Regions from separate parts of the Mucilaginibacter sp. 320_HR genome, predicted to be linked through region 3. Evidence: riboswitches for the same ligand, from Rfam matches in the RefSeq annotation. Region 3 holds a riboswitch; each other region holds the start of a gene.

Region 1 (7,669 bases), on a different contig from region 3:
AGAAGCACTTGCTGCTGTTGTTACTGAGAAAATGCGTGCCGGCGGCAGGTTGTTTTACATTGGCGCGGGCACCAGCGGAAGGCTGGGTGTGGTTGATGCTTCAGAATGCCCGCCAACCTTCGGCGTTCCTTTTGATTGGGTGGTAGGTATAATAGCAGGGGGAGATACAGCAATACGCAAGGCAGTAGAATTTGCCGAAGACGATACAGAGCAAGCCTGGCGCGACCTGCAGGCTTTTGATATAAACCAAGGCGATGTGGTAGTGGGCATAGCGGCATCGGGCACTACCCCGTATGTGATAGGCGGACTTGAAACCGCTAACGAAAAGGGGATTGCAACCGGCTGCATTGTTTGTAACAGCGGCAGCCCTGTAGCAGGCGTGGCACAGTATCCGGTAGAAGTAGTTACCGGGCCTGAATTTGTTACCGGAAGCACCCGCATGAAGGCTGGTACTGCGCAAAAGCTGGTGCTGAATATGCTGAGTACAAGCGTAATGATACAATTGGGCCGTGTAAAGGGTAATAAAATGGTAGATATGCAGTTAAGCAATAATAAGCTGGTAGACAGGGGGACCCGGATGGTGATGAACGAGACTGGTTTAGACGAGCAAACCGCCGCCAGGCTGTTAAAAGAACACGGCAGTGTACGTAAAGCTGTAGAAGCTGCAAAGTAGTTCGCAGATATGCAAATTCAATAAATGATTAAAAAACTTAAAGCCTCTCCCTTCAGGGGGAGGTTTGGAGGGGGCTTAGGGTAAATGCACGAGATAGAACCATATTATAAATGGCGCGATGATTACATAGCATCGGAGGACGAGCATTCGCCCTTTTACGCCACACAGTATAACGAGTTTGAGTACGATAAGCAGATATATAACTACCTGTTGCACCCGCAGTGGGATTCATTCGGCTCCAATACATTATATATAAAGGTGTTGTACGTAGACTATGACCGCGGGTACAGCATTATAGAAATGATAGGCGAATGGAACGATGCCATTAACAACGACATTATGATGCTCAAACGTGAAATACTGGAGCTGATGATGGATGAAGGGGTGAATAAGTTTGTGCTGATAGGCGAGAACGTATTGAACTACCATTACTCTGACGATAGTTATTATGAAGAATGGTTCCAAGATGTTGAGGATGGATGGATAGCAGGCATAAACTTTAGGGAACATGTGCGGGACGAGTTCAGGCACAGCAATGTTGACTACTACATTAACTTTGGCGGCAGGCTCGACGACCTCAGCTGGCGCACACTAAAACCGCTGCAAGTATTTAAACAGGTAGAGGAACAGCTCCAAAAACGCCTCAATTAATTGATCATCCGCTTGCAAGCTTTAAAAAGTATTACAACATTTACAGCGATTATCACGTTTTAAACTCAAATAACATTTCAATAAAAAAATGGAAACCAAAACAACAAATTACGTTTACGATAGCGTAAGTCATATAGAGGATGCCGAGGCGTCGCGTAAGTTCATTGCAAATGTATTTATGTGGATGTTTGTGGCGCTGGGCATATCATCGGTATGTTCTTACATCTTCGCCTTCAACCCCGACCTGAGCTCGATGTTGAGGAACAACGTTACCGGCCAGAGCAACCTGCTAGGCATAGCCGTTATGTTTGCCCCGCTTATATTTATTATCGTTGCAGGCTCACGCTTTCATAAAATGAGCTTTACTTCGCTAATCGTGCTGTTCATTGCATTTTCGGCAGTAATGGGCATCAGCCTTAGCTACATATTTTACAGGTACTCTATCGGTACTATTTCCAGCGTGTTCATCACGTCGTCAGTGGTGTTCGGCGTCATGGCGATAGGCGGGTATATTACCCATCAGGACCTTACTAAATTCGGTTCTATTATGATGATGCTGCTTGTAGGCATCATTGTAGCCAGTGTACTTAACTTTTTCATGCACAGCGACAGCTTAAGCGTGATCATTAGCTACATAGGTGTTGCAGTGTTTGTAGGCCTTACTGCTTATGATGTTCAAAAACTTAAGCGCCTTGGTGCCGAAATAGGCTACGCCGGCAACGACGCTAAAAAGATGGCCATTATGGGTGCAATAACCCTTTACCTTGACTTTGTAAACCTGTTCCTGTTCATGCTGCGCATATTTGGCGGCGGCAACCGCAGGTAACATTTTATTAACGCTATTTACAAAGGCTGCTCCTCAAAAAGGCAGCCTTTTTTATTCGACATTTTAACCTGTAATTTACCTTATTACTTGCAAATAAAACTGAAAATAGCGTTGCAAAACAGTGTGGTTTTTAAAGAACGCACATCGTATATTTCATGAAAAACTGCTATGGGGTGTTCATTTAAGCATTTTTTACAGGTTTTAAGCAGGTGTTCAAAAACGGGTGTTTAATGGACCGGCACAAAAAAAGCTGAACACTTTTGCAGTTTTGAAGGGTAAATTATCCTAAGGCAACTTCCTTCATAGCGGCAGGCGCGGCCTTGTACAATACAACATTAATTTTCATATTTGTAGTGCTTATGGAGAAAGGCGGAGGGATTAGACCCTGCGATGTCTTAGCAACCTGTGCTTACAAGGTGCTACATTCTACTTGGCCCAAACAACAATGGCCGGGAAAGATAAGCGAAAGTCAATACCGTACACCTGACTTTTCGATATAAGCCGTATATGTAGTTTCGGGTTTGCAGAAGCAGTAATTGCCAATGCAACATGCGTATCTGCATACTGTTAACTGTCAACTGCTCACTGATACAATGGATATTAGAAAAGAACTGGAGAAAAGGATATTGGTGATTGATGGCGCTATGGGCACCATGATACAGCGCTACGAGCTTACTGAGGATGATTTCCGCGGTGAGCGCTTCCGCGATCATGCAAGCGACCTGAAGGGGAACAATGACCTGCTTAACCTTACGCGCCCTGATGTTATTAAAGCCATCCACTGCGAATATTTAGCCGCAGGTGCGGACATTATAGAGACTAACACCTTTAGCACCCAGCGCATCTCCCTGGCTGATTACCACATGGAGGAACTGGCTTACGAGTTAAGTTACGAAGGTGCCCGCTTAGCAAAAGAAGCGGCAGATGAGTACACACAAAAAGACCCGTCAAAACCGCGTTTTGTAGCGGGTGCTGTTGGGCCTACCAACCGTACGGCCTCTTTATCACCCGATGTAAATGACCCCGGCTATCGGGCCGTTACCTTTGACGACCTTGCAGAAGCTTACTATGAGCAGGTACGCGGGTTAGTAGACGGCGGCTCGGACGTATTGCTGGTAGAAACCATATTTGATACACTAAACGCTAAGGCTGCACTGTTTGCCATTGACCGTTACAAGCACGAGTGCAAAGCCGCAGGCAAAGACATGGCCGCCTTCAGGCCTACCGGTGGTGTAATGATCTCGGGTACCATTACCGATGCCTCAGGCCGCACCCTATCAGGGCAAACAGTAGAAGCATTCTGGAATTCGGTTAGTCACGCAAACCTGTTATCTGTAGGGTTAAACTGCGCCTTAGGTGCCAAGGAAATGCGCCCGCACCTGGAAGAACTTTCAGCTAAAGCAGGTGTGTACATATCTGCTTATCCTAATGCCGGTTTGCCTAATGAATTTGGCGCTTATGATGAAACCCCTCATGAAACAGCGCACCAGGTAGATGACTTTATGGAGGCCGGTTTAGTTAACATTGTCGGCGGATGCTGCGGTACTACCCCAGACCATATTCGCTGTATTGCCGAGAAAGCCGCTAAATATCCACCGCGCAAAAAACCGCAAATTGAGCCTTATCTGCGCCTGAGCGGCCTGGAAGCGGTAACACTTACACCGGAAACCAACTTCGTGAATATTGGCGAGCGAACCAACATAACCGGCTCACCAAAATTCTCTAAGCTTATCCTTGCTGAAGATTACGAAGCAGCCCTCTCCGTAGCCTTACAACAGGTAGAAGGCGGCGCGCAGGTGATCGACATCAACATGGACGAGGGCATGATCGATTCGGAAGCAGTAATGGTTAAGTTCCTTAACCTTGTTGCAAGCGAGCCGGATATTGCCAAACTGCCCATCATGATCGACTCCAGCAAGTGGACTGTGATTGAAGCTGGGTTGAAGTGCTTACAAGGAAAGGGTATTGTAAACTCTATTTCCCTAAAAGAAGGTGAAGATAAATTTAAAGAATACGCACGAAAGATACTAAGCTATGGTGCGGCTACAGTGGTAATGGCTTTTGACGAAAGAGGCCAGGCAGATACACTCGAGCGCCGTAAGGAGATCTGCGAACGCAGCTACCGGATACTGGTTGACGAGGTCGGCTTTCCGCCGCAGGACATTATATTCGATCCCAACATCCTTACTGTTGCAACCGGCCTTGAAGAGCACAACAATTATGCGGTTGACTTTATAGAAGCTACCCGCTGGATAAAACAAAATCTGCCGTACGCCAAAGTTAGCGGTGGTGTAAGTAATATATCTTTCTCGTTCCGCGGTAATAATGTGGTGCGTGAGGCAATGCACTCGGCATTTCTTTATCACGCTATTCGCGCCGGTCTGGATATGGGTATCGTTAACGCCGGCATGCTGGAAGTTTACGAGCAAATTCCAAAAGACTTGCTGGAGTTGGTAGAAGATGTGCTGCTTAATCGCCGCGACGATGCTACCGAGCGACTGGTAGAATTTGCCGATACTATAAAATCCAAGGGAAAAGAGATTGTCCGCGATGAAGAATGGCGCAAAGCTCCTGTAGAAGAGCGGCTTTCACACGCCCTGGTCAAAGGCATTGTTGAATATTTAGATGACGATGTGGAAGAAGCACGCCAGAAATTTGCCCGACCTCTGGAAGTTATAGAAGGTCCTTTAATGGACGGCATGAACGTGGTTGGCGATCTGTTTGGGGCCGGCAAAATGTTTCTCCCGCAGGTAGTAAAATCTGCACGTGTGATGAAAAAAGCTGTGGCTTACCTGTTACCCTTCATTGAACTGGAAAAGCAACGTGTTATAGATGCCGGAGAAGATAGCAGCGGCAGTCGCGCTAACGCGGGGAAAGTGCTTATGGCCACGGTTAAAGGCGATGTGCACGACATTGGCAAAAACATTGTCGGCGTTGTACTGGCCTGTAACAACTTCGAGGTAATAGATCTCGGCGTTATGGTACCAGCACAACGCATTATTGAAGAAGCTAAAAAGCAGGAAGTAGACATCATTGGACTGAGTGGCTTAATTACTCCTTCGCTTGATGAGATGGTGCATTTTGCCAAAGAAATGGAGCGTGAAAAGTTCACTATTCCTCTTATTATCGGCGGAGCCACCACTTCGCGTATACATGCTGCCGTAAAGGTTGCGCCTAATTATTCGGGTCCCGCTATCCATGTGTTGGATGCCTCGCGTAGCGTTACTGTTTGCAGCAGCTTAATGAACAAAGACCAGCGCGACGGATACATCCAGGGTATAAAAGATGAATATGCTAAAGCACGGGAAGCACACGCAAATAAAAAGAACGACAAACGCTTTATTAGCATAGAGGAAGCGCGTAACGCCAAGTTCCAGATCAGCCTGGACGGCGATGTTGCTTCAAAACCATCCTTCACGGGAACAAAGGTGATAGAGGACTACCCGCTGGAAGAGCTAGTGCCTTATATTGACTGGACTCCTTTCTTCCACACGTGGGAACTGCGGGGCAGTTATCCAAAAATCTTCGAGGATAAATACGTAGGCGTAGAAGCTAAAAAATTATTTGACGATGCACAGGTGCTGCTTAAGCGAATATTGAATGAAAAGCTTTTACGGGCGAGTGGTGTTATAGGCTTCTGGCCGGCCAACAGCGTAGGTGACGATATAGAAGTATACACTGACGACAGCCGTAAAATACTGCTAACACGTGTTCATACTTTACGCCAACAGGCAGAAAAGGCAAAGAATGAACCATATTATGCCTTGTCAGACTTTATCGCGCCTAAAGAGAGTGGCGTTCCGGATTATTGGGGCGGTTTTGCAGTAACTACCGGCTTAGGTTGTGATGAGTTGGTTGCTGAGTTTGAAGCAGATCATGATGACTACAACAGCATCATGGCGAAAGCACTTGCCGACCGGTTAGCCGAGGCTTTCGCAGAGAAAATGCACGAATTGGTACGGAAAGACTATTGGGGTTACGCTAAGCAGGAACAACTTAGCAACGATGACCTGATCCATGAAAAATACCAGGGAATACGGCCGGCGCCAGGTTATCCTGCATGCCCTGACCATACTGAGAAGACTACATTGTTTGAGATATTAAAGGCAGAAAGCAATGCACATATGCACCTTACCGAAAGCCTGGCAATGTTGCCGGCGGCATCGGTAAGTGGTTTTTACTTTTCGCACCCACAGGCAAGATATTTCGGCTTGGGCAAGATCAGTAAAGATCAGGTAGAAGATTATGCAAACCGCAAAAACATGTCTGTAGACACAGTAGAAAGATGGCTGGGGCCTAATTTAAATTACTAAATGAAGATAACTGAACATATAGCCAACGCGAACGGCAAAACCTTATTCTCGTTTGAACTAATACCGCCTTTAAAAGGCGAAAGCATACAGGGTATTTACAACGCCATTGATCCTTTGATGGAGTTTAATCCACCGTTTATTGATGTTACATCGTTGCGTGAGGACTACATCTACAAACAGCACGACAATGGTTTGCTAGAAAAGCTTGCCTACCGTAAACGGCCTGGTACAATAGCAATCTGCGCGGCTATCATGAACAAGTATAAGGTGGATACTGTACCGCACCTGCTTTGCGGCGGTTTTACGAAGGATGAAACAGAGAACGGCCTTATTGATCTCCAGTTCCTGGGCATTGAAAATGTTTTGGTATTACGTGGCGACGCGCGAAAAGGAGATGCCTCTTTTGTGCCGACACCAAATGGTCATTGTTATGCTACAGATCTGTTGCAGCAGGTGGTAAATATGAATAATGGCGTTTATCTTCATGAGCACCACGAAGGTATTATGAAGAGCAATTTCTGCATCGGCGTGGCTGGCTATCCCGAAAAACACTTTGAAGCGCCGAACCTTAAAACAGATTTTAAATATCTTAAGCAAAAGGTAGACATGGGTGCCAATTTTATTGTTACCCAGATGTTTTTTGATAACCAGCGTTATTTTGATTTTGTAAACGGTTGTCGTGATAATGGCATAACCGTACCTATCATTCCGGGATTAAAGCCAATCACCTCATCCAAGCAATTGGTTACCTTGTCAAAAACGTTCCATATTGACATTCCCGAGGATCTGAGCGATGCCATACAAGAAGCAAAGTTAGAGAAGGATGTAAAAGACATAGGAATTGAGTGGATGATCGATCAATGCAAAGAGCTGGTTAAGTTTGGCGCACCTGTATTACACTTTTACACTATGGGCAACCCTGGCCCTACAAAGCGTATTGCAGAAGCAATTTTCTAACAGCAGCTTATAAGCTTGCTCCTGTCCCGGTAGTAAAGAACATATTTACGCTTACCGGCAGGCGGCCTATTGGCTTAATTTGACCAGTAATAACTTTAACGGCGGCGCGTTGCAGCGGGTCTTCTTTCTGGTAACAGGCAAGTACCGCTCCGGCTTTTTCTATGCCAGGCAGTCCCGCGATGGTATAAGCATTTGCAAAAACGCTGATTACAGAGTTGGGTTTAGCCGCGAGGTCTGCAATCAGCAATT
Region 2 (7,669 bases), on a different contig from region 3:
CATCTAACGATACTACTTTGCTGCGGTTAAGCGAATAGTTCACGGTTACATCCCATGAAAAATCATTCTTTTTTATTGGCGTACCGCTTAGTTGTACTTCCAGCCCTTTATTATTAATTCGACCACCGTTTATCAGCTTTTGTGTATAACCTGTAGAGGGGCTAACATCCACATTAAGTATTTGGTTGATACTGTTTGTGTTGTAGACGCTAACATCCAAACGCACCCGGTCTCGCAGGAGTCCTGCCTCAAAGCCCGCTTCGCCGGAGGTTGTTGTCTCAGGTTTTAGGTTCGGGTTAAGATCTATACTATTAGCGCTCTGCTGCGGATTGGTGCCAAAAGGCGCTGTAAAGTTATATGTGTTGATGAGCTGATAAGGTGTAGCGGCCTTACCTACTTTAGACCAACCGCCTCTTAGTTTCAGGTAACTCAAAGCATCACCTTTAAAATCAAGTGCCTGAGATAATACCAAACTACCATTCACCGACGGATAGAAGTACGAAAGGTTTGCTACAGGTAAAGTAGACGACCAGTCGTTACGGCCGGTAAGGTTCAGGAACGCATAATCTTTATATCCGATTTGTGCAGAGGCAAAGTAACTGTATGTTTTAAGTTTGCCATAGTAATTTGATGATACCAGCGGGTCGCGTGAGTTACTAAGTGTGTAAAGGCCAGCAACTGCCAGTTTAGGTGCTATCTGGTCGTTTTGCTCGTTTACAATAGTACTTATGTTGCCACCAATAAATGCATCCAATGAAAAATCCTTATTTAGCTTTTTAGTGTACTGCAGCCTGCCTTCGGTATTGGTTTCGCTTACGTGATAAGCGTCTTCTTCATAAGAGCCGAATGGTGTTCCATTGGTACCATAGGCTACCTTTATTTTGCGACGGTCATTGTAAAAATCGGTACCGGTCCTAAAATTTGCCGACAGACCGCCACCAATTTTGTAATTCAGTTCGATGCTGCCAATCAGGCGATCTTTATACTGACCAACTGTATTCTCATACGCGATGAAATAGGGGTTGCTATAGTAACTATTGTTCCAGTTAAAGGTGCTGCCATCAGGGTTTCTGTAGTTTTTCAACTGGCTTATATCCACCTGGCGGCCAAACCATGTAAACTGAAGCATGGTGCTGGTTGCTCTGCGGCCGTAAGCGCCCGGGAGGTTACCTGCATCGTCTTTAATATAATTAGCTATAGTAGTAACGGTAAGCTTTGCTGTTGGCCTAAATGTGGTGTTCAATAAAAATGAATTACGGCCCAGTGATGAATTAGGCACCACACCGGTTTGATGCAGGTTATTGTATGACAACCTGAAATCATACTTGTCTCCGCTGCCTGCAAGTGCAACACCATTGTTTAGGGTGACACCTGTGTTAAAAAAATCGCGTACGTTACTAGGGTGCGCTACAAAAGGTACCGCAACACCGTTGGAATTGAATTGCGGGATCAATCGCCCATCCAACGGAGGGCCCCAGCTTTCATCCACACCATCGTTAACGCCTCCGCCCTTGCCATCCACGTAGCTGAATTTTCCGTTGGATCCCTGCCCAAACTGGTTTTGATAATCAGGGAAAACCTTCAATGTTGCAAAGCTGGTATTAGAGTTTATGGTGATGCCGAGCCCTTTAGCACCCTTACCTGTTTTAGTTTTGATTAGAATAACGCCTGCAGCTGCGCGATACCCGTACAGTGCAGCAGCGTTAGGCCCTTTAAGTACGCTTATAGATTCTATATCCTCAGGGTTGAGGTCTGAGATTGCATTAGGGAAGTCCCTTGAGCCGTTTGCACCCTGGAACTGGGAGTTATCTACTATAACCCCATCTACCACAAACAGTGGCTGATTATTACCCGATACAGATGTTTCACCCCGGATAACTATACGTGATGATCCCATATCGCCCTGGCTGTTGGTTACTTGTACACCGGCAACTTTACCGGCAAGCGCGTTTACCAGGTTGCTTTCTTTAGCTTCTGATATATCGCGCGATTTTAGGCTTTGCACCGCGTAACCCAATGACTTTTTGTCTTTGCTGATGTTAAGCGCGGTTACCACCACCTCGTTTAATGAATTTGCGGCTTCTACCAGTACTATTTGCAGCGGCGCGTCGGTTTGTGTTACCGTGATCTGTTGCGTGGTGAAGCCTAGGTAAGACACCCGCAGCACATCATTTGGTTTTGCATTAAGGGAAAACCTGCCCTGTACATCGGTCTGGGTGCCGTTGGTAGAACCCTGTACCGATACCGTAACACCGGGGAGCGGTTGCCCGTCTGACCGGGCGGTAACAACGCCGCTAACCTTAGCCGTTTGGGCAAGGGCAGTTTGCAGCAATAAAAATGGCAGTAGAGCCGCCAACAATAGCTTGTAAAGTTTTGACATGACTATTAATTGTAAAAGGTAAAAAATGCCCGTACGAAAGCCATAAGGCAGTTGCGCTGCAGTAAGCTATTGTAAAGGATGTTTAAATAATAAGAGGCTGCAAGCCTCAGCTGTATGGGAAATTAAATTAGCAGCAACAACGCATGCCTTGCATGAAACATGCAGATGAAGATAGCGAGTGATTAAAAAGCGAGCGCAATGTAAAATGTGTTTTCATAATAATATAGCATTAACAATATTGCTTTTTAGCCATCAAGATTGCACCGGGGAGATATTGTGTACTGATAAGCCTGACAGCTAAGCATGTATTGTAAACATTATCTCTTCTGCCAATGGCAGACAGGAATTAGCACCTTTATACTTATTGTACAGGTTGCTAAGACGTCACAGGGCCTTTCCCTCGGTCTTTCTTGATAACTATAAAGAACTATTTCGCTGCAAATATATAAATAAAATATAAAGACTATAGAATTTATAGATTTTATTCAAAATAAATTATTATCTCGCTTGCATTGCTTCCAATTACCACCAAACCAAGTAAACACCCGCCCTTGCACAATAAACAATAAGGCTGTGCTACTTGTTAGCTATGACAACTTACAAAGGCGACTTCAATCACCTTATTTATTAATTTACAACAGGTATTTGCAAGCAGTTAGCTTTACCTTTGCCTGGTAAAAACTATACATTATTTACTTTGACTAAAAGCATTTACATAGCCTCTGCTGAACCCTATAGCGGTAAGTCAGTTATTGCGCTTGGGCTGGTAGCCATGCTGCTGGGCAGGGCACAAAAAATAGGTTACTTTAAACCTATAATACCGCTTGCTCCGCAAGAACAGCCGGACAGCCATATACAAACCATCCTGTCGCACTTCCAACTGCCGCAGGCATATGCAGACACCTACGCGTTTACAAGGCAAGATGCAATGCAACACCTGAAGGACGGGCGACAAGGCGATATGCTGGACGCAATCATCAGCAGGTTTAAAACACTTGAAGCTGCCTATGACTACACCGTTGTAGAAGGCAGCGACTTTGCAGGCCCCGCTACAGCATTTGAGTTTGAAACAAACAGGTTAATTGCCAAAAACCTGAATGCACCGGTTTTACTGCTGGTATCTGGCGATAATAAAACTACTGCCGAGATTGTACAGGACACGCTCAATTTTTGGCGTGCTTACCAGTCGCACGACATACAGGTGCTTGCCGTGGTGGCCAATAGGGTGCAATCCACCCAAACCGCTGATGTGAAGCAACTGCTTATGGCGCAACTGCCCGAGAACATCCTGGTTTCTGTTATCCCTGCAGAGCAAACACTCGAAAACCCTACGGTAAACGACATTTTTGAACGTTTGAACGGACGTTTGCTCTTTGGGCGGGAACACCTTACCAACCAGGTAGATCATTTTGTAACCGGCGCCATGCAGGTGCCGAACTTTTTAAATTATTTAAAGGAGAACGTATTGATAGTAACGCCGGGCGACCGCGGCGATATTATTATCAGTTCGCTGCAGGCCAACTTGTCTGCAAGTTACCCCAGGGTTGCAGGCATTGTACTTACAGCGGGCAGTATACCCGAGGAGCCCGTAATGCGCCTGATAGAAGGATTGCAGAATGTTGTACCGATACTTACCGTAGACTCCGGCACTTTCGAGACTACCAACAACATCGCATCTGTTAAGGCGCGTATAACGCCTGACAATTCAAAGAAGATACAGCTTGCCATAGAAACATTTAACAAGTATGTAGATGTTCCTTCGCTGGAAAAAATGCTGGTGACCTTCCACTCGGACGCGATGACACCCCACATGTTCCAATACCAGCTTACACAATGGGCGAAACGGCAGCGCAAAAATATCGTTTTGCCGGAGGGTAACGATGACCGTATTCTTCAAGCCACTGCAAGGCTCATCTCCCAGCAATTGGTAAATATCACGTTGCTGGGCGATCCGGGAGAAATAGCGGCCTCCGTAAAGCGACTGGGTATAGATGTAGACTTAAGCCAGGTTAATATCATATCACCTGCTAACTCCTCCTTTTATGACGACTACGTGCAAACGCTTTATGAGCTTCGAAAAAGTAAGAACGTAACGCTAGAGATGGCACGCGACCTGATGACGGATGTATCTTACTTTGGCACCATGATGGTTTATAAAGGCCATGCTGATGGAATGGTATCAGGTGCTGTACACACTACGCAGCACACCATACGGCCCGCGCTACAGTTCATCAAAACCAAGCCGGGTATTTCTACGGTATCATCTATATTCTTTATGTGCCTGGCAGACCGGGTTTCGGTATTTGGCGACTGTGCCGTAAACCCCGACCCTACCGCAGAAGAACTTGCAGAAATAGCTGTTTCTTCGGCAGATAATAGTTCCAGGTTTGGTATCGAGCCGCGGGTCGCTTTGCTTTCTTATTCTTCGGGCACGTCCGGCTCGGGCGAAGACGTAGAAAAGGTAAGGAGGGCTACACAACTCGTACGAGAGAAGCGTCCGGACCTGAAAGTTGAAGGGCCAATACAATACGATGCGGCTGTTGATCCTGTAGTAGGCCGTCAAAAGCTGCCGGGGTCTGAAGTGGCCGGGCAAGCAAGTGTACTCATCTTCCCTGACCTGAACACCGGTAATAACACCTACAAAGCCGTACAACGCGAAACAGGCGCATTGGCAATTGGACCAATGTTGCAAGGGTTGAACAAGCCTGTAAATGACCTTAGCCGTGGCTGCACCGTTGACGACGTTTTTAATACAGTTATTATTACTGCTATCCAAAGCCAGGATAGCTAACTATACTCTTGCACATGAATATTTTTGTGATTAACTCGGGCAGTAGCTCTATTAAATACCAGCTCTTCATACAGGGATCTGTTACACCGCTTTGCAGCGGCCTTGTAGAACGGATAGGCCATAGTGACGCGCAGATAACTCATAAATACCGCCTTGATAACAAGGAAGATGTTATCCGTATAGAGCAGCCAATTGCAGACCATGAAGCAGGCATGCTGGCTGTAGCAGAGCTATTGACAAGAGCGGACATTGCCGTTGTACAAAGCGCAGCGGACATCAACGTTGTTGGCCACCGTATTGTGCATGGCGGAGAAACATTAACGCACACGACGGTTATAACCCCCGAAGTAAAAGACAGAATACAGGCCTTGTTTCCGATGGCACCGCTGCATAATCCCGGCCATTACGAAGGCATTAAGGTAGCAGAAAAAACTTTCCCAGCGGCTACGCAAGTGGCGGTATTTGATACCGCATTTCATCAAACCCTTCCTGAGAAGGCATTTCGTTATGCTATACCTAACACGCTTTATCATGAGCTTGGCATAAGGGTTTATGGCTTTCACGGGATCAGTCATCAATATGTTAGCCGGGAGGCAGCACACTACCTCAGCAAGCCGGATGCTAAAGTAATTACCATACACCTTGGCAATGGTTGCAGCATGGCCGCAGTAAACGCTGGTAAATGTATTGACACCAGCATGGGGCTTACGCCGTTGGATGGCCTTATTATGGGTACACGCAGCGGTAGTATAGATGCATCTGTACTGTTATACCTTACCGAACAAAACAACTACACTACGGAACAGTTGAAAAATCTGCTGAACAAGCAAAGCGGCATGCTTGGCTTAACAGGCCACAACGACATGCGCGATATAAGCGCGCTTTACCGGCAGGGCATTGTTGAGGCTAAGCTGGCTTATGAAATGTACGCCTATCGTATCAAAAAATTCATTGGCGCTTATGCGGCCGTTCTTAACGGGCTGGATGCAATAGTGTTTACAGCAGGTGTTGGCGAAAACGACGCGCTCGCACGCGAGCTGGTATGCCGAGATATGGAATACCTGGGCATCGGTATAGATACTGCCAAAAATGAATTAAGAGAAAGCGGTATTCGCGACATTAGTGCTCCCCAGGCAAAAACAAGGGTACTCGTGATCCCCACAAACGAAGAACTGGAAATAGCCAGGCAATGCCAGGACTTGTTGATGGGCGCCTGATCTATCGTTTTATATTTTTTAAGCGGGAATTGTAAATAATCGCATCAGTACTTATTGTTAATACTGTGCTAACATTACGGCTATAATTTTGGCGAACACAACATGCCGAATGAAAAACAGGAAAATTTATCTTATCGCAGGATTATCGCTGATTGCATTATCTGGATTTACCATCAGCAGCAACTTACTTATGCAACCCGCGGAGTTCCCGGCGTTTGATACAGAGGCTCACCGTGGGGGCAGGTCGCTCATGCCCGAAAACACCATTGTCGCCATGAAGAACGCCATAGACCTGGGCGTTACCAGCCTGGAAATGGACACCCACATTACGTCTGATAACGAGGTGGTACTTTCGCACGACGAGTTTATTAATCCGCTTTTCACGCTGGATCCTAACGGCCAGGAGATCACGCCCGAACAAGCCAAATCGCTGGTGCTTTATAAAATGAATTATGCTGATTTGAGTAAATATGATGTGGGTTCTAAATTGTACAGCAATTTTCCGAAGCAGAGGAAGGTAAAGACCTATATTCCGAAGCTTGGGGATGTCATTGACTCGGTACAAACCTATTTAAAGGCTAATCACAAGAAGCAGGTATTTTATAACATCGAGACAAAGTGCTCTCCGGCAGGCGACAATATCTACAACCCTGTACCGGAAGAATTTGTAAAGTTGCTAATGAATGTAATAGAGCAAAAGAAAATAACGCCATACGTGGTTGTTCAGTCATTTGACAAACGTACGCTGCAGATTATTCACGCGCGCTACCCCCAAGTGCGTACATCCTATCTTATCGCCAATAAGAACAGCTTAGAAACCAACATAGCCGACCTCGGTTACACACCATTTATTTACAGCCCGGCTTATAAACTAGTAAATGCTGACCTTGTTAAGCAATGCCATGAAAAGAATATTAAAGTACTACCCTGGACAGTAAATACTAAAGAAGAAATAGACGCGCTTAAAGCCCTCAAAGTGGACGGCATTATATCAGATGATCCTACGCTGTTTAACGTCAATAACTAAACCCTACTGACCGGCAGGTGTGTATTCGTAAACTACTTTGTACGCCTCGTTTTTAAGTTTGGAAGAAAGCTGGCCTATTGCCAGATCTTTACGCTGTGGTGTGGGCTCACAAACAGAGTAGGTTTTGCCTTTATATACTACGGGATCGCCAACAGGCTTGTCAAACTCTACCGCCATGGTAATGTGCGTAGGATAAAGCATAGCTATCATAGGCAGATTGTATATTTCCTTTACGAGGTAAAAGAACAATGCGG
Region 3 (7,669 bases):
GTTTAATCACAACGAGAAAATTTACGTATCGATGCCGGGCGTTCCCTTCGAAATGAAGTACATGGTAGAAGAAGAGGTTATACCTAAGCTCAAGGACACCTTTAAACTACCTTTTATTATCCACAAGACCATTTTAACTGCTGGCGAAGGAGAATCGTTCCTGGCCGAGAAAATTGCTGATATAGAAGATGCTTTGCCCTCCAACATTAAACTTGCATACCTGCCAAAGTTAGGGCAGGTGAGGTTACGTTTGAGTGCCGACGGCAGCAACGAAGCATTACTACGTGCGCAAGTTGAAGAATATGCCGCAAAGATCATTGAACGTGTGAAGTATGCTGTGGTTGCAGATGAGGATGTTGCTTTGGAAAAAGCAATATTGAACCTGATGGCTGGTAAGGGACTGACGTTATCAACAGCGGAGAGCTGTACCGGAGGTTATATATCTCACTTGATAACACAACATGCAGGATCATCAGCGGTGTTTTTAGGCGGAGTTGTGTCTTATTCAAACACCTTGAAAGAACATATCTTAGGAGTCAAGAGTGAGACCTTACTGAGCTACGGCGCGGTAAGCGAACAAACCGTTACTGAAATGGCTGAAGGTGCTGTACGGAACTTTAAGTCCGATTACTCTGTTGCTGTAACAGGCATTGCCGGTCCTGATGGTGGCACTGACGATAAGCCAGTGGGTACCGTGTGGATAGCCGTTGCTAATGGTACAAAAACATCAGCAAAGAAATTCACATTCGGCAATAAGCGTATTCAAAACATTGAAAGAAGTGCTACAGCTGCATTTTCGATGTTGAATACTTTACTGCACGAAATTGAAGAATAATGTTATAAATTCTATAATTTTGACCACTTGAAGTAAAGTCTGCGTATGGCCAAATACCAATTATTACTGCCGAAAATGGGGGAAAGCGTTGCGGAAGCAACGGTAATCAAATGGACCAAAAGTCTTGGGGATTACATCGAGATTGATGAAGCAGTGATGGAAATTGCGACCGACAAGGTCGATTCTGAAGTGCCATCTCCTGTAGCGGGCAAACTTATTGAACAGCTTTACAAGGAAGATGATGTAGTACAGGTAGGTACAGCCATTGCCGTTATAGAAACCGATCCTGGCAATGAGATAGAACCGGGTTCGGCACAACAACTACCTGTTGCAGTTGATCCTTTGTCATCTACACCTCAGGAGACAAAAGCAGAGGACAATCCGGTAGTATCAAAGATACCCGGATTAAGTCAGCTTGAGACGAATAAGAGCAATGCTGCTGAAGCAGAAGTACCGAAAGCATCAGGCGGCAAGTTTGAAAATCGATTTTATTCTCCGCTAGTAAAAAGCATAGCAGTACAGGAAGGAATTAATACTGCCGAACTTGACAGTATACCAGGCACTGGCGCTGAAGGCCGCCTGACCAAAGATGATCTGCTTAAATATTTAGAACATAGAACGGCTGGTAGTTCACCCAAACCAGCTGCACTACCAAAGCCTGTCGAACAAGACACTCCAGCGCAAATACAAGAACCTGAGCAAGCTAAAGCAGCTGTCAAACAGCAAGCAGCGCCGGAAGCTGCAATACCGGCGTCTAAACCTGCTGTATCCGTTTCAGGTGGCGATGAAATAATAGAGATGGACCGTATGCGTAAATTGATAGCTGACCATATGGTTTACAGCAAGCATACTTCGCCACATGTAACCTCCTTTGTGGAAGTTGACGTTACGGAGTTAGTAGAGTGGCGCGATAAGGTAAAGGGGCCGTTTGAAAAACGTGAAGGACAAAAACTCACCCTAACACCAATTTTTATAGAAGCGGTAGTTAAAGCTATCATTGACATGCCGATGATCAATATTTCTGTAAGCGGAACACAGATCGTCAAGAAAAAGAATATCAACATCAGCATGGCTACAGCTTTGCCAAATGGGAATTTGATTGTACCAGTTATAAAAAGGGCTGATGAACTGAGTTTGCTTGGTCTGGCAAAATCGGTAAATGACCTTGCAAACCGTGCACGCATTGGCAAGCTTTTACCTGATGATGTGAAGGACGGCACATTCACCATAACCAATGTTGGTACTTTCGGGAATGTGATGGGTACGCCTATTATTAATCAACCGCAGGTAGCTATCCTAGCCGTTGGTGCTATTAAAAAGAAACCTGCCGTTATTGAAACACCACAAGGTGATGCAATTGGAATAAGACATATGATGTTCTTGTCCTTGTCTTACGACCACCGCGTTGTAGACGGAATGTTAGGTGGGAGGTTTGTCAGAAAAGTTGGGGATTACCTGGAGAAATGGGACATCAACCGAACGATATAGTTAATTAAATGTGATTTCTTTCTAAAAACAAAAGGCCCAATTTGGGCCTTTTGTTTTCAATCGTCCGGAGTATCTACTAAAAACTCCGTTTTCGCATTTATGCCGAGGCTAAGCTGACCCCTGTTAGCTGATCGGCAAAGGCTACGAATGCCTTGTTGTCTGATATACGCTGTTGATTGTCGATCAGTTTTTGCAAATTGATTTTTCCTGTGACAAACTTATAATCACCTGAATAAAAGCGCTCTTTTATATGAATAAATTCGAGCGCATTAACCAACTCTTCATCTTCATAACGTAAGTAGATGTTTAGTTCTACGTTGTTGGTAAAGTTTAAGTCGCGTACGGCTTTTGCTTTTTTGTATTCGTAGGCATAATCGTAACGCAATGCTGCAATGTCTGACAATACAGCCGAGCCGGTTGGATGCCCCCCTGCGCCTTTGCCGAAAAAGAATTGCTGATCGGCAAATGCAGCCTGTACAGTAACACCATTATATTCGTATTCCACGTTATAAAGGAACTCGCTTTCGGTAACAAATTTTGGCAATACAAACATTGCTACATGCCGTGCATCAAGCTCCTTAGCAACTGGTACGAGTTTAATCTTCAGGTTTTTTTCGCGGGCGTATTGGATATCGTTAGCAGAAAGGTTTTGTATCCCTATGTTAAGCACATCTTTAGGGTCTACAATCACACCATAAGCATGCGAAGCTGCAATAATGAGCTTGAATTTAGCATCAAAGCCACCAACGTCCATCGTTGGGTCCGTCTCTGCAAAGCCAAGGTCTTGTGCCTGCTTTAATGCCGAATCATAATCCAGGTTTTCCAAAAAACCCTTAGAAAGGATGTAATTAGATGATCCATTGAAAATGCCACTAATAGAGTGCAACAGTTCGTTGTCGTAGTATTCTTCAAGGTTGCGAATAATCGGTATACTACCGCAAACTGCACCTTCATAAAGCAGGGACGTACCATGCTTATGTTGAAGTTCAATAAGCTCGTTCAGGTAAGTAGCAATCATTTTCTTACTTGCAGAAACCACGTTCTTACCAGAGCTAAGTGCACGCGAAACAATTTCAAATGCTGCTTCGGTATCGTTTATCAACTCTACAATTGTATTTATCTCGGGGTTATTAAGTATCTCGTCACGGTCGGTTGTGAATAGCTCCTCCGGAAGTGTACGCTGTTTATTAGGATCTTTTATAGCGATCTTAACAATTTCGAGGTTGAGGTTTTTGGTACGGATAATATCATATAGTCCCTGGCCTACAACTCCGAAACCGAAGAGGCCAATATTTAATTTCTTACTCATTAAGCTATCTTTTGCAATTCTATTATTTTTCCTTTAACGTCCGTCTTAAAAAAAGACGTGATTATTTTTGTTAGTAGTTCTGTTTCAATTAAAAATCCATCGTGGCCATAAAAAGAATCCAGTTCAGCGAAAGCTGACTTTGGAATATGTCTGAATAGATATTGCTGCTCTTCTATAGGAAACAACATGTCCGTTTTGATGCCTATGACCAGAGTACGGGCTTTTATCAGGCTCAGCGCTTTCTCGACACTACCTCTGCCACGACCAACATTGTGCGAATCCATAGCTTTGGTAAGGTACCAGTAGCTATATGCATTAAAGCGATTCACAAGTTTTTGTCCCTGGTAGTTTTGATAAGATGATGCTTTAAAGTCACTTAAAAGCGTGCTATCCTCTTCCTGCTGGGTAATGTCGTAGGTTTTATAACCACGGTAGGATAGGAGTGCTATACTGCGAGCGGCTTTCAAGCCCTTAGCACCACCATCCGGCGCTCCGGCGTAGAAAGTACGATCAGCAGTGATTGCCAGGCGTTGAGATTCGTTAAAAGCAATACCCCAGGGTGAATGGCGCGCATTAGTGGCAATAAGTATCAAATTCTTAATACGTTCAGGCTCAATTATGCTCCACTCCATAGCTTGCTGCCCTCCAAGCGAACCGCCGATCAGTATCTCTATAGCTGATATTTCCAGGCAATCTGCAAGGAGTTGGTGCGCTCTCGCCAGATCTCGAGTGGTAAATTCAGGAAAAGCAAGGTAATAAGGCTGACCTGTTATCGGGTTTATAGTAAGCGGATTATCGGAGCCATAGGGTGAACCGATAATGTTTGCACACACTATAAAGTGCTCATCTGGATTAAAGTGGTCATTTTCTCCGAAGAGGCCGTTCCACCAGTCAAATACGTCAGAGTTTGCAGTTAAAGCGTGGCATACCCATATTACATTATCAGCTTTTTTGTTTAAAGTACCGTAGGTATGATAGCCTATTTGCAGACCCTTTAACTTGCGGCCATTTTCAAATTCAAATGTGCCTGTGTATTTAAAAGTTTGTAAACTCATTTCTTTTTTATCGTTACCGCGGGAGCAACTTATTTGGTTGCTCCCTGATAACATCACTTAAAAACTAAAAAAACTAAAATCGTTATGCGAGTTCAGGTTGCTCTATTTTAGCAAATGCCTGTTCAAAATCTGCCTTTATATCATCAATATGTTCTATTCCCACAGCTACCCTAAGCCCTGCCGGTGTTACACCAGCTGCGGCTTGCTCGGCTTCGCTTAGTTGCTGGTGAGTTGTAGCCGATGGCTGGATAATTAATGTTTTAGCATCGCCTACGTTGGCTAAGTGGCTTACAAGCTTAAGGTTGTCGATTACTTTGGAAGCAAGCTCTTTATTACCTTTGATTTCAAATGACAGTACGGCGCCAAAACCATTTTTAAGATATTTCTTTGCCAATGTGTGTTGAAGTGATGACTCCAGACCTGGGTAGTTGACTTTAGCAACCAGCGGATGTTGCTCCAGCCACTTAGCTAGTTCCAGTGCATTGTCTACGTGACGCTGCACACGTAAAGAAAGCGTCTCCAGCCCTTGTATATTAAGCCAGGCGTTAAAAGGGGATTGTGACGGACCGAAATCTCTCAATCCCTCTACGCGAGCTCTGATAATAAATTGTATGTTCCCAAAAGGACCATTAACACCAAATACATCAGCAAACACCAAACCATGATAACCTTCTGCAGGTTCGGTAAACTGCGGGAATTTACCATTACCCCAGTTGTAATTGCCGCCGTCGATTATAGCTCCGCCAATGCTGGTACCATGGCCATTCACCCATTTAGTGGTCGATTCTACAACCACGTGCGCCCCGTGCTGCAACGGGCGAAACAGGTACCCCCCCGCGCCGAATGTATTATCGACTATAAGTGGTAGCTCGTGTTTATTTGCCAACTTGCCAACCTCTTCAAAGTCGGGAATGTTAAATCCTGGGTTGCCGATGGTTTCTACGTAAATTGCTTTTGTTTTATCATCTATGTGCTTTTTTAAAGCCTCAGCAGTGTCGCTTTCGGCAAACCTAACCTCTATTCCAAGGCGCTTAAAAGCAACTTTAAATTGATTATAAGTGCCACCATAAAGAAAAGGAGAGGTAACAAAGTTATCACCAGCCTGTAATATGTTATTCAAAGCAATAAACTGCGCCGCCTGGCCCGAGGCTGTTGCCAGTGCAGCAACACCACCTTCTAAAGCTGCAATGCGTTTTTCAAACACATCAGTGGTGGGGTTCATCAAACGGCTATATATATTCCCAAATTCCTTTAAGGCAAAGAGGTTTGCACCATGCTCGGCACTGTTAAAAACGTACGATGTGGTCTGGTAAAGAGGGACAGCGCGAGCACCTGTAGTGGCATCAACTTCCTGTCCGGCATGTAGTTGTAAAGTTTCGAATTTTAAGCTTGACATGTTCTGTAGATTTTAAGGATTTTGTTGAAATATTACGATTGAGGCGCAGGATAAGGTATCCTGCTTTTCACGTTTCTTCAGAAATAAAAGGGACGTGTGTTTACCGGCTAGCAGCAGCAACACATATAAATACAGCCATTTATATGGTTGTATGCAGAACGGTTAACCGTTTGTGATTGCTTATTATTGTGCTGGAAGTGGATCGTACTTTTCATGATTAAAAATTTATATCCCCCGGGGTTATTTTCCGGGACAGGAATTGGCACCTTCTCCATTCCGGAGGGTTGCCAGCGGTTCTTTGAGCCTGATCTCTCGCCGCTTCTTTATAAACCAAAATCCTTTTGAGGGGAATTGATCAAGGTATCGCTACCAAATAATGTTCCAAATATATGGCGATATAATTTTACTATCCAAATAATATTTCAATTTTATTGTCATATCATAAATATTACTTACCTGTACATGCCTCAATGAGAATCAATTTTTAGCTACTGCCAGAAGTAGTAAACTAAATTGCTATCTTCTGAAAGCAAAATTATATACCACCCGCAGACCTACTATCACCCTGGTATAGTCTGGATCGGCCCGCAACTTTATTGCATCTGCCCTGAGGCTTATTTCGATGTTTTTCCTGTTGTTGATTGTAGGCTCGTAAGCTAACGCAAACGACGGGTAAACCCCTGCAACAACATCGTCACTGCCTGCCACAAAATACCCCATAGCTCCCAGCTTAAGGCTGATGCTATTTGTTATATAGTATTTTGCAGCTAATCCGGCGTACAAAATATCCGCTTTGCGGGTAATGTAAATGGCATTGTTAATTGTGTAGGTATGGTTTGTTTCAGCATTAAGTCGTTCGTACCCAATGGCGGGTACAAGCCCCAATTTATCGTTTAAACGAATACTGCCCTGAGCTATAGCGCCCCATCCAATTTTAAACCCTGCAGCTAAAGGCTGATTTACGCCTGCACCCAAGCCGAACGAGCTCTTCATTTGAGCGGATGCTACGGTATACATCAACACCGATAAAACACCAGTTATAATAGTAATTTTCATGCTTCAAACTTGTTTACTAAAAGTCAATCAGGTATTAACATGCTATAAACATTTGGTGAATTTGCGTTGTGTTGAATACATAAATAGCGCGTAGCAACTGTTTAACATACCGCCATTAACCTAAAGCTTGCTCCAGATCAGCAATAAGGTCATCTATATGCTCAAGTCCTGGGGATACTCTCAACAAGTTAAAAGGAGTCTTGGTATCAGGACCTTCAACGGATGCACGGTGTTCTATTAAGCTTTCCACACCACCAAGACTAGTAGCCTGGGTGAATAGTTTAAGGGTGTTTATTACCCTTCGCGCTTCTGGCTCGCCACCTTTAACCGTAAAGGAGAACATTGCGCCAAAAGCAGTCATTTGCCCTTTTGCTATTTCATGTTGGGGGTGTGATGGCAGGCCTGGGTATAGTACCTGTTCTACTTTAGGATGTTTTTCCAAATAAGCTGTAAGTAACTGCGCATTTGCAACATGCCCACGAACACGGTATGGCAGTGTTTTTATGCTGCGAGTAAGATAGTAACAATCC
Region 4 (7,669 bases), on a different contig from region 3:
GTAGGTGAACAGGCTTTGCGGCTTGGAAGCGTACTGCACATCGCCGGTGTTCCAGTGGTTCTCAAAACCAACGGGCAGCATCGGTTTGCCGGTGTTCGTAGGATCGAACGGCCGAAGCAGCTTTACGTAAGTATCCAGACCTGAAAAGGTGAGCACGCTACGATTTCGGAAAGTAACTATATAGCTCAGGATGCTTTCGTTATCGGTACGTTTATAATGCTCGTCAAAAAAGTAGTTTGACGATAGCTGCACGCCGTGCGACAGCACTACACCACTTTTAGGAAAAAAGTTATGCAGCAGCAAGGGGTTAAGCTTGTTGTAGCCATTACGGGGTACGTAGCCCACCTCGGCATTGTAATTGCGCCCTACGTACTGCTCCTGCAGGTATAACGTCCAGTATTTGCTTAGGTATTGCAGGTGCGCGGCCTGCACATAATCGTGACCCTTTATACCGGGCGTGAACGATTTTAAACCAAGCAGCTTACCTGTCCACAGGTTGTTTGATGAGGCGAGGTTATACTCTACACCCAGGTTGCGGTTATAAGCAGGCGAAGTGTTGCCTGGGTTAGGCGCGCTGCCTGTACCATCCTTATTAACAAACATTATCCCGATGTTAGAGCGGGAGAAAACCCGCCGCTGCAGGGTAACAATCCCAAAGTTTTGCGCCGGCAGGTGTCCCCCACCGGACTGCCCTGTTTGCACATCCATCACACCTACGCGCCAGTTTTTATCAATCTTACCCGTCATACGGCCGCCGGCACGTATAGGTGCGTTGAGCCCTATCCGGCGCGAAAAGAACGGGCGGATGTCTGAATAGCCGAAGTTGGCGAACAGGTCGCCGTTTTCCAGGAAGAACTGTCGCTTCTCCGGAAAGAACAACTCGTAGCGGTTAAGATTAATTACCTGCTGGTCTACATCTACCTGGGAGAAATCCGGATTAACCGTTAGGTCAAGATTGAGCGATGAGGTCAGGCCGATCTTCACGTCACCGCCAACGTCCTTACGCCAATCAGTGCCTGTGTGATTGGTATAATCTTTTGTGACACCGGCAAGCGCGTAAGGTATCACCGAGATATTGCTGTTGGCCACCGGAGGCGCTTTGTCCCAAACAATGGTGCCGGTGTAAGCAAGCGAAGCCGTAGGGAACTGCCGAGGAACCGGTGCCCATGCCGACTTTTCGGTTGTCTTCAGATCGTTACGACTGAAGTTTACCCCCCATTCGCGAATGCCTTTTTTGTATCTGATGGTCTTAAAAGGAATAGCCGCCTCAAAAACGTACCGGTCCGGGTAGTTCTTCACTACAGAATACCACTTGTTGTCCCAACTCAGGTCTACCTTACTGCCTTCATACATAGTTCCATCCCATTGTGCACCGGCTGCATTGGCGCCAAAGCTAAAACCATCTGTACGGGCATCAAAAGGGTCGAGAAAGAAAATAAAGTTGTCGTTCTTACCAAAGTTAAAGTCACGCTTCAGCGACTCCACCATATACCCCGATGTAGGCTGATAACAAACGGCAGATATGTAAAGGTTATCATCGTCATAGGTCATCCGCACGGTGGTGCGTACATTGGCCCGGCTGGTATCCATTGGCAATACCATAGCAAAGTCGCTGGTGGTGTCAGCAGATTGCCAGCCTGGCTCATCCAACAGGCCATCTATCTTAATTTTAGATGCGCTGCGGTGTATCTGGTAACGATAATTGATGTTTTTCTTCTGTGCATAAGAAGTTAATGCAAGCAGGCAGCAGCCTAGCAGCAACGTAAATTTTAGTGTAGACACAGGGGCTTATTGGTATTTGGATGATCGGGGTACTCGGTAACAAGTATATTGATAATTTTAAGGAAAATAAGCTTTCTTTTTAAAAATGATCAAGAAGTTTAAAGCCTATTGTGTAACCTGCAATCTTGTTATCCCTATATTTAGCGCATGCAAGACACCCTACAACAACAGTTTGGCAATATCGATATTTACCTGTTCGATCAGCTGTTAAAAGGCACCTTTAGCAATTGTCAAACCATATTAGATTCAGGTTGCGGCGGTGGCCGTAATCTGGTCTATTTCCTGCAGAATGGTTATAACCTATTTGGAGTAGACCCTAACCCCGATGCGGTGGCACAGGTGCGCGATATGGCTGCGGTGCTTGCACCAAAGCTGCCTTCAGCAAACTTTTTGGTAGCACCTGCGGAAGACCTGCCCTTTGCTGGTGCATCTTTCGACTTGGTCATCAGCAGTACTGCACTTTGCTCAAAAAATTGAACACTTTGATGCGATGGTCACCTCCATGTGGCGGGTGCTTAAACCGGGTGGTTATTTCTTTGCCCGCCTGGCCTCTGACATAGGTATTGAAGATAAAGTCTTGCCTTTGGGCAACAACCACTACCTTCTTCCTGACGGATCAGAAAGGTTCCTGGTAAACCACCAGATATTGCTGAACTATACCCGTGAGTTAAACGGTGAGTTGTTTGAGCCCATAAAAACCACCAACGTGCAAAACCTCCGTTGCATGACTACCTGGTGCGTGCATAAACTTTAATAAAAAAGCGACCGGCTCTTCAGCTGGTCGCTCCTGAAAACTATAAGAACACTTTAAATCAGACGTCGTGGGTAGATTCGAACTACCGTATAAGGTTTTGCAGACCCTCACCTATCCTCTCGGCCACACGACTTTATCTTTCAGCCTTATTTGTTAGGCTGCGGAGTTGTCCTGAGATAAGGTTTTATCACCTTATGCCCCTTAGGGAACTTAGCCGGTATGTCTTCTGTTTTTATGGATGGCAGCACTACCACATCTTCACCGTCATTCCAATCGGCCGGAGTTGCAACGCTGTGGTACGCGGTCAGCTGCAGCGAATCGATTACCCTTAAAATCTCCTGGAAATTACGTCCTGTTGATGCCGGGTAGCTGATGATCAGCTTTATCTTTTTATCAGGCCCTATTACAAACAGCGAGCGTACTGTTGCGGTAAGAGAAGCGTTTGGGTGTATCATATCATATGCCTGTGATATCTCTCTGCTCTCATCTCCTATTATAGGAAATGTAACCTCAACGCCCTGGGTTTCGTTTATGTCGTTTATCCACCCTTTGTGCGATTCCACGTTGTCTGTACTCAATGCTATCACCTTTACATTGCGCTTGTCAAACTCATCTTTTAACGATGCGGTTTTACCAAGTTCAGTTGTACAAACAGGCGTATAATCCGCCGGGTGCGAGAACAGCACACCCCAGCTGTCGCCCAGGTATTCGTAGAAATCTATCTCTCCGTTTGATGTTTTTGCTTTAAAATTTGGGGCGTCGTCGCCAATGCGTAAGCTCATGTTTTTAATTTTATTAAGTTTTAAGTATCGGTTTGCTGCAATAAAGCTATGCAAATTGCAAACGTTTAACCAATAAAATTATCCCGGAAGAGTGTTGATGAGGCGCTAAATACAAGCCAAAAGGACGCTTTTACAAACGTTCTGTTTTCTGTTAAATCAGCTTATCTGTCCCCGTTTAGTTCGGAGCAGGAATTAGCACCTTACACTGGTATAATACCGGTACAGGTTGCTAAGACATCATAGGGCCTTTCCCTCTGTCTTTCTGGATAAGTATATTTAAAGAACGATATCGATACAAATATAGATATAAAATCTATAATTCCTATAGACTTTATAAATTTTATACTTTTTTCATCTAAGTGCCTGACAAACAAATAAAAAATTTATTCTCACAACATTTGGTGAAATAATGAATAACAATTAATTCCTTTTGCTAAGGTCCATATCATGACAGTTATTGATGCCACAACTCTTTTACGTGTTACGACGTATAACGCAGTAATAATTTAATACTTTTAAATATAACTGTAGGTATAATGTTAAATATGAAATAATGCTGCGAATTAATTTATACATTAGCAAGGAAATATTATCTACCAAAAGTTAAATAAATTAAAAATATAGACAATTATTAAACAACAGCGTTGTACAGGTACCAAAATTGTACCTATATGTTTAATAAGGTATTTAATAAAAGAGAAGAAACGGGTTAAATGATGAGCAATACGGTAACAGATAATTTTTCTGAAGAAAGTGCTGCACGCCTTGCCCGTTTAATAAACAATGTAAACACCGGTATCTGGCAGTATGATCAGGTTACGCAAAAGGCGCGGTGGTCTGCCGGGTTTTACACTTTACTTGGCTACAAACCCGGCGATATAGAGTGCTCCTACAAAAACTTTTACGACAATCTTCTTTACCACGAGGACAAGGCTGCCTTTATAAAGGCCACCCATTATTCGGGGCCGGGGCCTGCGCCCGTAGCACAAGTCCGTTTGCTTACAAGGCACCGGGGGTACCAGTGGTTTGAAAGTACGGCTTTGAAGTACGATGGCGACGACGGCAGGTTTATATACGGAGTACTCAGCTACATTGACCATCACAAACTTACCGAGTTAAAAGCTAAAAAAGCAGAGTTCTTGTACTCTGAAACCAGCCGCATTGCCAGAATTGGCGGTTGGGAAATAGATGTATCAACAATGAGCCTTTATATGTCTCCCGAAATATTTGAAATATATCAGCTATACGGCGACGTTAATATGACCTTTGACGAGGCAATCAGCTTTTTTGAACCACAGTACCAGCCTGTAATTACCAAGGCGATTGACGATGCTATAAAACACTGCAAACCTTACGATCAAGAGATGCTGTTTCGCACGGCTAAAAATAACGTTATTTGGGTTAGGGCAAAAGGTGAGCCGATAATTGACGATGATGGCAAATGCGTCAAGGTGCGTGGCATTTTCCAGGACATTGATATAATTAAACGACGAGGCTTAAGTATGCAATCGTCTATCAACCTGCTGGACGATCAAAATAAACGTTTGCAAAACTTCGCCTACATTGTTTCGCACAACCTTCGTTCGCATGCGGGCAATCTCAAATTCATGGTTAACCTTTTTGAAGAAAGCACAGCCGAAGCAGATAAGGAAGAGATTTTTTCACATATAAAAACCATCAGCCACAGCCTGACCGCTACCATGGGTCATTTGGATGAGATCGTCAAAATACAATCGGAGATAGGCAAAGAGCGTAAAACGGTAGCCTTCCAAAACATCTTTAACAATGTTGTGGCGGCTTTGGACACTAACATAAAGGCTACGAACGTACAACTTAACACTGATTTTAGCGGCGCGCAAGAGATAAGCTATATACCCGCCTATCTGGAAAGCATCTTCCAAAATTTACTTACCAATGCAATTAAGTACCGCCACCTGCAGCGGCAACCGGTTATTACCTGTTATACTTACAAAGAGCAAGAACACATCTACCTCGTTTTTGAAGATAATGGTGTGGGTATAGATATGCAGCGCTACGGCGACCAATTATTTGGTATGTACCGCACCTTCCATAATAATAAAGATGCCAAAGGCATAGGCCTTTTCATGACACGCAACCAGGTAGAAGCACTGGGCGGGAGTATAGACGTAGAGAGTACCGTTGATGTTGGCACTAAATTTACAGTAAAGTTATCGTAAAAGATACTACTGTATAATGAGTGATGAAAGAAAAAGAATGACTGCCTGTATTATTGATGACGATGAAATTTTTGTTTACGGCTTTAAAAAGCTGGTGCAAATTAAGGGTATACACGCTGATACGCTTGATTTTAGCAATGGCAAAGAAGCTATTGACTACCTGAAAGACCCCGTTAACACCCACACTTTACCCGACGTAATATTTGTCGACATTAACATGCCGGTAATGAACGGCTGGGAATTTACCTGCAACTACGAGGAAATTAAAGCTCGTTTGGGCAAAAAAATCCCGGTTTACGCTATCAGCTCATCAATTGACATAGATGATATTATTCGTGCAAAAAATAATTCTGTAATTAAAGATTACATCCTTAAGCCTATAGACGAGGCTTACATGAAGGACATCTTCAACTCCATAGATCCCGGTTTCGGCTTTCAGCAAATAGGTTAGTATCTCAATAAAAAAGACGCGAATTACCGCGTCTTCCTTAAATAACATTTTAGAAGTATATTACTATCTACTCAATATAGCTTTCTAGTATTTTGAATCCTGCAGTAGTTTCTAATGCTACGTTGTTAATGGTTTTAGGCAATAAAATACACTCGCCCATTTTTACATTGTAGGCTTCGCTGTTATGCTTAATGGTGTATTCACCTTCAACGCAAACATGTATCACAAAAGAATCGAGGTTTGAATAGTCCTTCGTGGTAGCGTGCGTAAAGTCAAGAACATTGGTGGTAAAGTACGGGCACTTCACCAGTTCAACGGTCTCGTTCTGCTCAGGGGTATATTGCGTTTTATATTCGGGATAATGCTTGTAATCTATTGCAGCAAGTGCTTCCTGGGTGTGCAGCTCACGTTTTTGCCCTTTATCATCTACGCGATCAAAATCGTATATGCGGTAAGTAATGTCTGATGTTTGCTGTATTTCGGCAATAAGCAGGCCTTTACCTATTGTGTGCACACGGCCGGCAGGTAAAAAGAACACATCTCCCGCGCTTACATCTTCACGGTTCAGTATATCCATAATATGCCCGCTATTAAGTGCTTCAACGTATTCCTGTTCCGTCATTTCGCGGTTAAAACCCGCGATAAGTGAGGAGCCCGGGTCGGCCTCTATAACGTACCACATCTCTGTTTTCCCAAAGGAATTGTGGCGTTTCTTGGCCAATTCGTCATTTGGGTGTACCTGTACAGACAGGTCATCATTGGCATCAATAAACTTTACCAGCAGCGGAAATGTATCACCAAAGTGGTTATATACCTTCTCTCCTACCAGCTCTGCTTTGTATTGTTGCAGCAGTTTATCTAATGACTGGCCTTGCAGCGCGCCGCTTTCCACAACAGAGACGTCTGAACTTACCCCCGATATTTCCCAGGTTTCGCCGCAATTAGGCAGGTCGCCTATATTTTTATGCAGGTAAGTTTCAATTTTATGGCCTCCCCATATTTTATCTTTAAATATGGTCTTAAATTTTAACGGATACAATGCAGACATGATATGATGTTTTAGAAAGGTAAATCAACAAAAAACTAAGTACAGGTATTGCCTTAGTTTGTGCGGCTAAAATAAGCGTTGCTGTTACGCTAACCAAACTTTTATTGAAACGTTTTATAGCTGCTGATGTAAACGTACGGAGGCTTTCGGTACCAACTGAATAAAAGCACAATCAATAAAAAAGCCCATCCTGATCAGAATGGGCTTTTATTATATTGTTAAGTATTACTTACCCAACTTCTTTTTTAAGTTTTCGTCAATGGCTTCCAAAAACTCCTCGGTGTACAGGTAATCGGTACCGTGCTCAACCTTTGGTTTAATGGTAATAGCCAAATCCTTGGTCATTTTGCCACTTTCTACGGTTTCTATACAAACCTCTTCTAAAGCGTGGCAAAAATCAATCAGTTCCTGGTTACCGTCCAGTTTACCGCGGAACTCTAAACCACGGGTCCATGCAAATATAGACGCGATTGGGTTGGTAGATGTTGGGCGGCCAGCCTGGTGCTCGCGGTAGTGGCGGGTAACGGTACCATGTGCTGCTTCAGCTTCCATAACGGTTCCGTCTGGTGTAACCAGTGTAGAGGTCATTAACCCTAGTGAGCCAAAACCTTGTGCAACGGTGTCAGATTGTACGTCGCCATCATAGTTCTTACA

What was found. Region 3 has a riboswitch for S-adenosylmethionine ahead of AC59GT_RS08210 (O-acetylhomoserine aminocarboxypropyltransferase/cysteine synthase family protein). Riboswitches for the same ligand answer to the same signal wherever they lie in the genome.
Region 1: linked by a shared signal. The riboswitch ahead of metH (methionine synthase) and the one ahead of AC59GT_RS08210 (O-acetylhomoserine aminocarboxypropyltransferase/cysteine synthase family protein) in region 3 are both predicted to bind S-adenosylmethionine.
Region 2: linked by a shared signal. The riboswitch ahead of AC59GT_RS02355 (SusC/RagA family TonB-linked outer membrane protein) and the one ahead of AC59GT_RS08210 (O-acetylhomoserine aminocarboxypropyltransferase/cysteine synthase family protein) in region 3 are both predicted to bind S-adenosylmethionine.
Region 4: linked by a shared signal. The riboswitch ahead of AC59GT_RS19820 (peroxiredoxin) and the one ahead of AC59GT_RS08210 (O-acetylhomoserine aminocarboxypropyltransferase/cysteine synthase family protein) in region 3 are both predicted to bind S-adenosylmethionine.

What each region holds. Positions count from the first base shown of each region.
Region 1 is NZ_JCAWAI010000003.1:277,007-284,675, forward strand. It holds gene murQ (N-acetylmuramic acid 6-phosphate etherase) at 1-673, shown strand, start outside; gene AC59GT_RS11780 (hypothetical protein) at 758-1,324, shown strand; gene AC59GT_RS11785 (Bax inhibitor-1/YccA family protein) at 1,413-2,150, shown strand; SAM riboswitch class I at 2,505-2,615, shown strand; gene metH (methionine synthase) at 2,744-6,463, shown strand; gene metF (methylenetetrahydrofolate reductase [NAD(P)H]) at 6,464-7,420, shown strand; gene AC59GT_RS11800 (glycoside hydrolase family 3 protein) at 7,428-7,669, opposite strand, start outside.
Region 2 is NZ_JCAWAI010000001.1:522,759-530,427, reverse strand. It holds gene AC59GT_RS02355 (SusC/RagA family TonB-linked outer membrane protein) at 1-2,380, opposite strand, end outside; SAM riboswitch class I at 2,695-2,800, opposite strand; gene pta (phosphate acetyltransferase) at 3,078-5,171, shown strand; gene AC59GT_RS02345 (acetate/propionate family kinase) at 5,186-6,388, shown strand; gene AC59GT_RS02340 (glycerophosphodiester phosphodiesterase family protein) at 6,498-7,415, shown strand; gene AC59GT_RS02335 (hypothetical protein) at 7,419-7,669, opposite strand, start outside.
Region 3 is NZ_JCAWAI010000002.1:581,956-589,624, reverse strand. It holds gene AC59GT_RS08230 (competence/damage-inducible protein A) at 1-835, shown strand, start outside; gene AC59GT_RS08225 (dihydrolipoamide acetyltransferase family protein) at 881-2,323, shown strand; gene AC59GT_RS08220 (homoserine dehydrogenase) at 2,421-3,632, opposite strand; gene AC59GT_RS08215 (homoserine O-acetyltransferase family protein) at 3,632-4,687, opposite strand; gene AC59GT_RS08210 (O-acetylhomoserine aminocarboxypropyltransferase/cysteine synthase family protein) at 4,770-6,083, opposite strand; SAM riboswitch class I at 6,306-6,415, opposite strand; gene AC59GT_RS08205 (hypothetical protein) at 6,600-7,139, opposite strand; gene AC59GT_RS08200 (trans-sulfuration enzyme family protein) at 7,255-7,669, opposite strand, start outside.
Region 4 is NZ_JCAWAI010000006.1:222,797-230,465, reverse strand. It holds gene AC59GT_RS19840 (carbohydrate binding family 9 domain-containing protein) at 1-1,782, opposite strand, end outside; gene AC59GT_RS19835 (class I SAM-dependent methyltransferase) at 1,930-2,259, shown strand; gene AC59GT_RS19830 (hypothetical protein) at 2,273-2,536, shown strand; tRNA gene AC59GT_RS19825 (tRNA-Cys) at 2,599-2,669, opposite strand; gene AC59GT_RS19820 (peroxiredoxin) at 2,683-3,318, opposite strand; SAM riboswitch class I at 3,477-3,591, opposite strand; gene AC59GT_RS19815 (PAS domain-containing sensor histidine kinase) at 4,032-5,516, shown strand; gene AC59GT_RS19810 (response regulator) at 5,533-5,967, shown strand; gene AC59GT_RS19805 (type I phosphomannose isomerase catalytic subunit) at 6,035-7,015, opposite strand; gene AC59GT_RS19800 (NADP-dependent isocitrate dehydrogenase) at 7,241-7,669, opposite strand, start outside.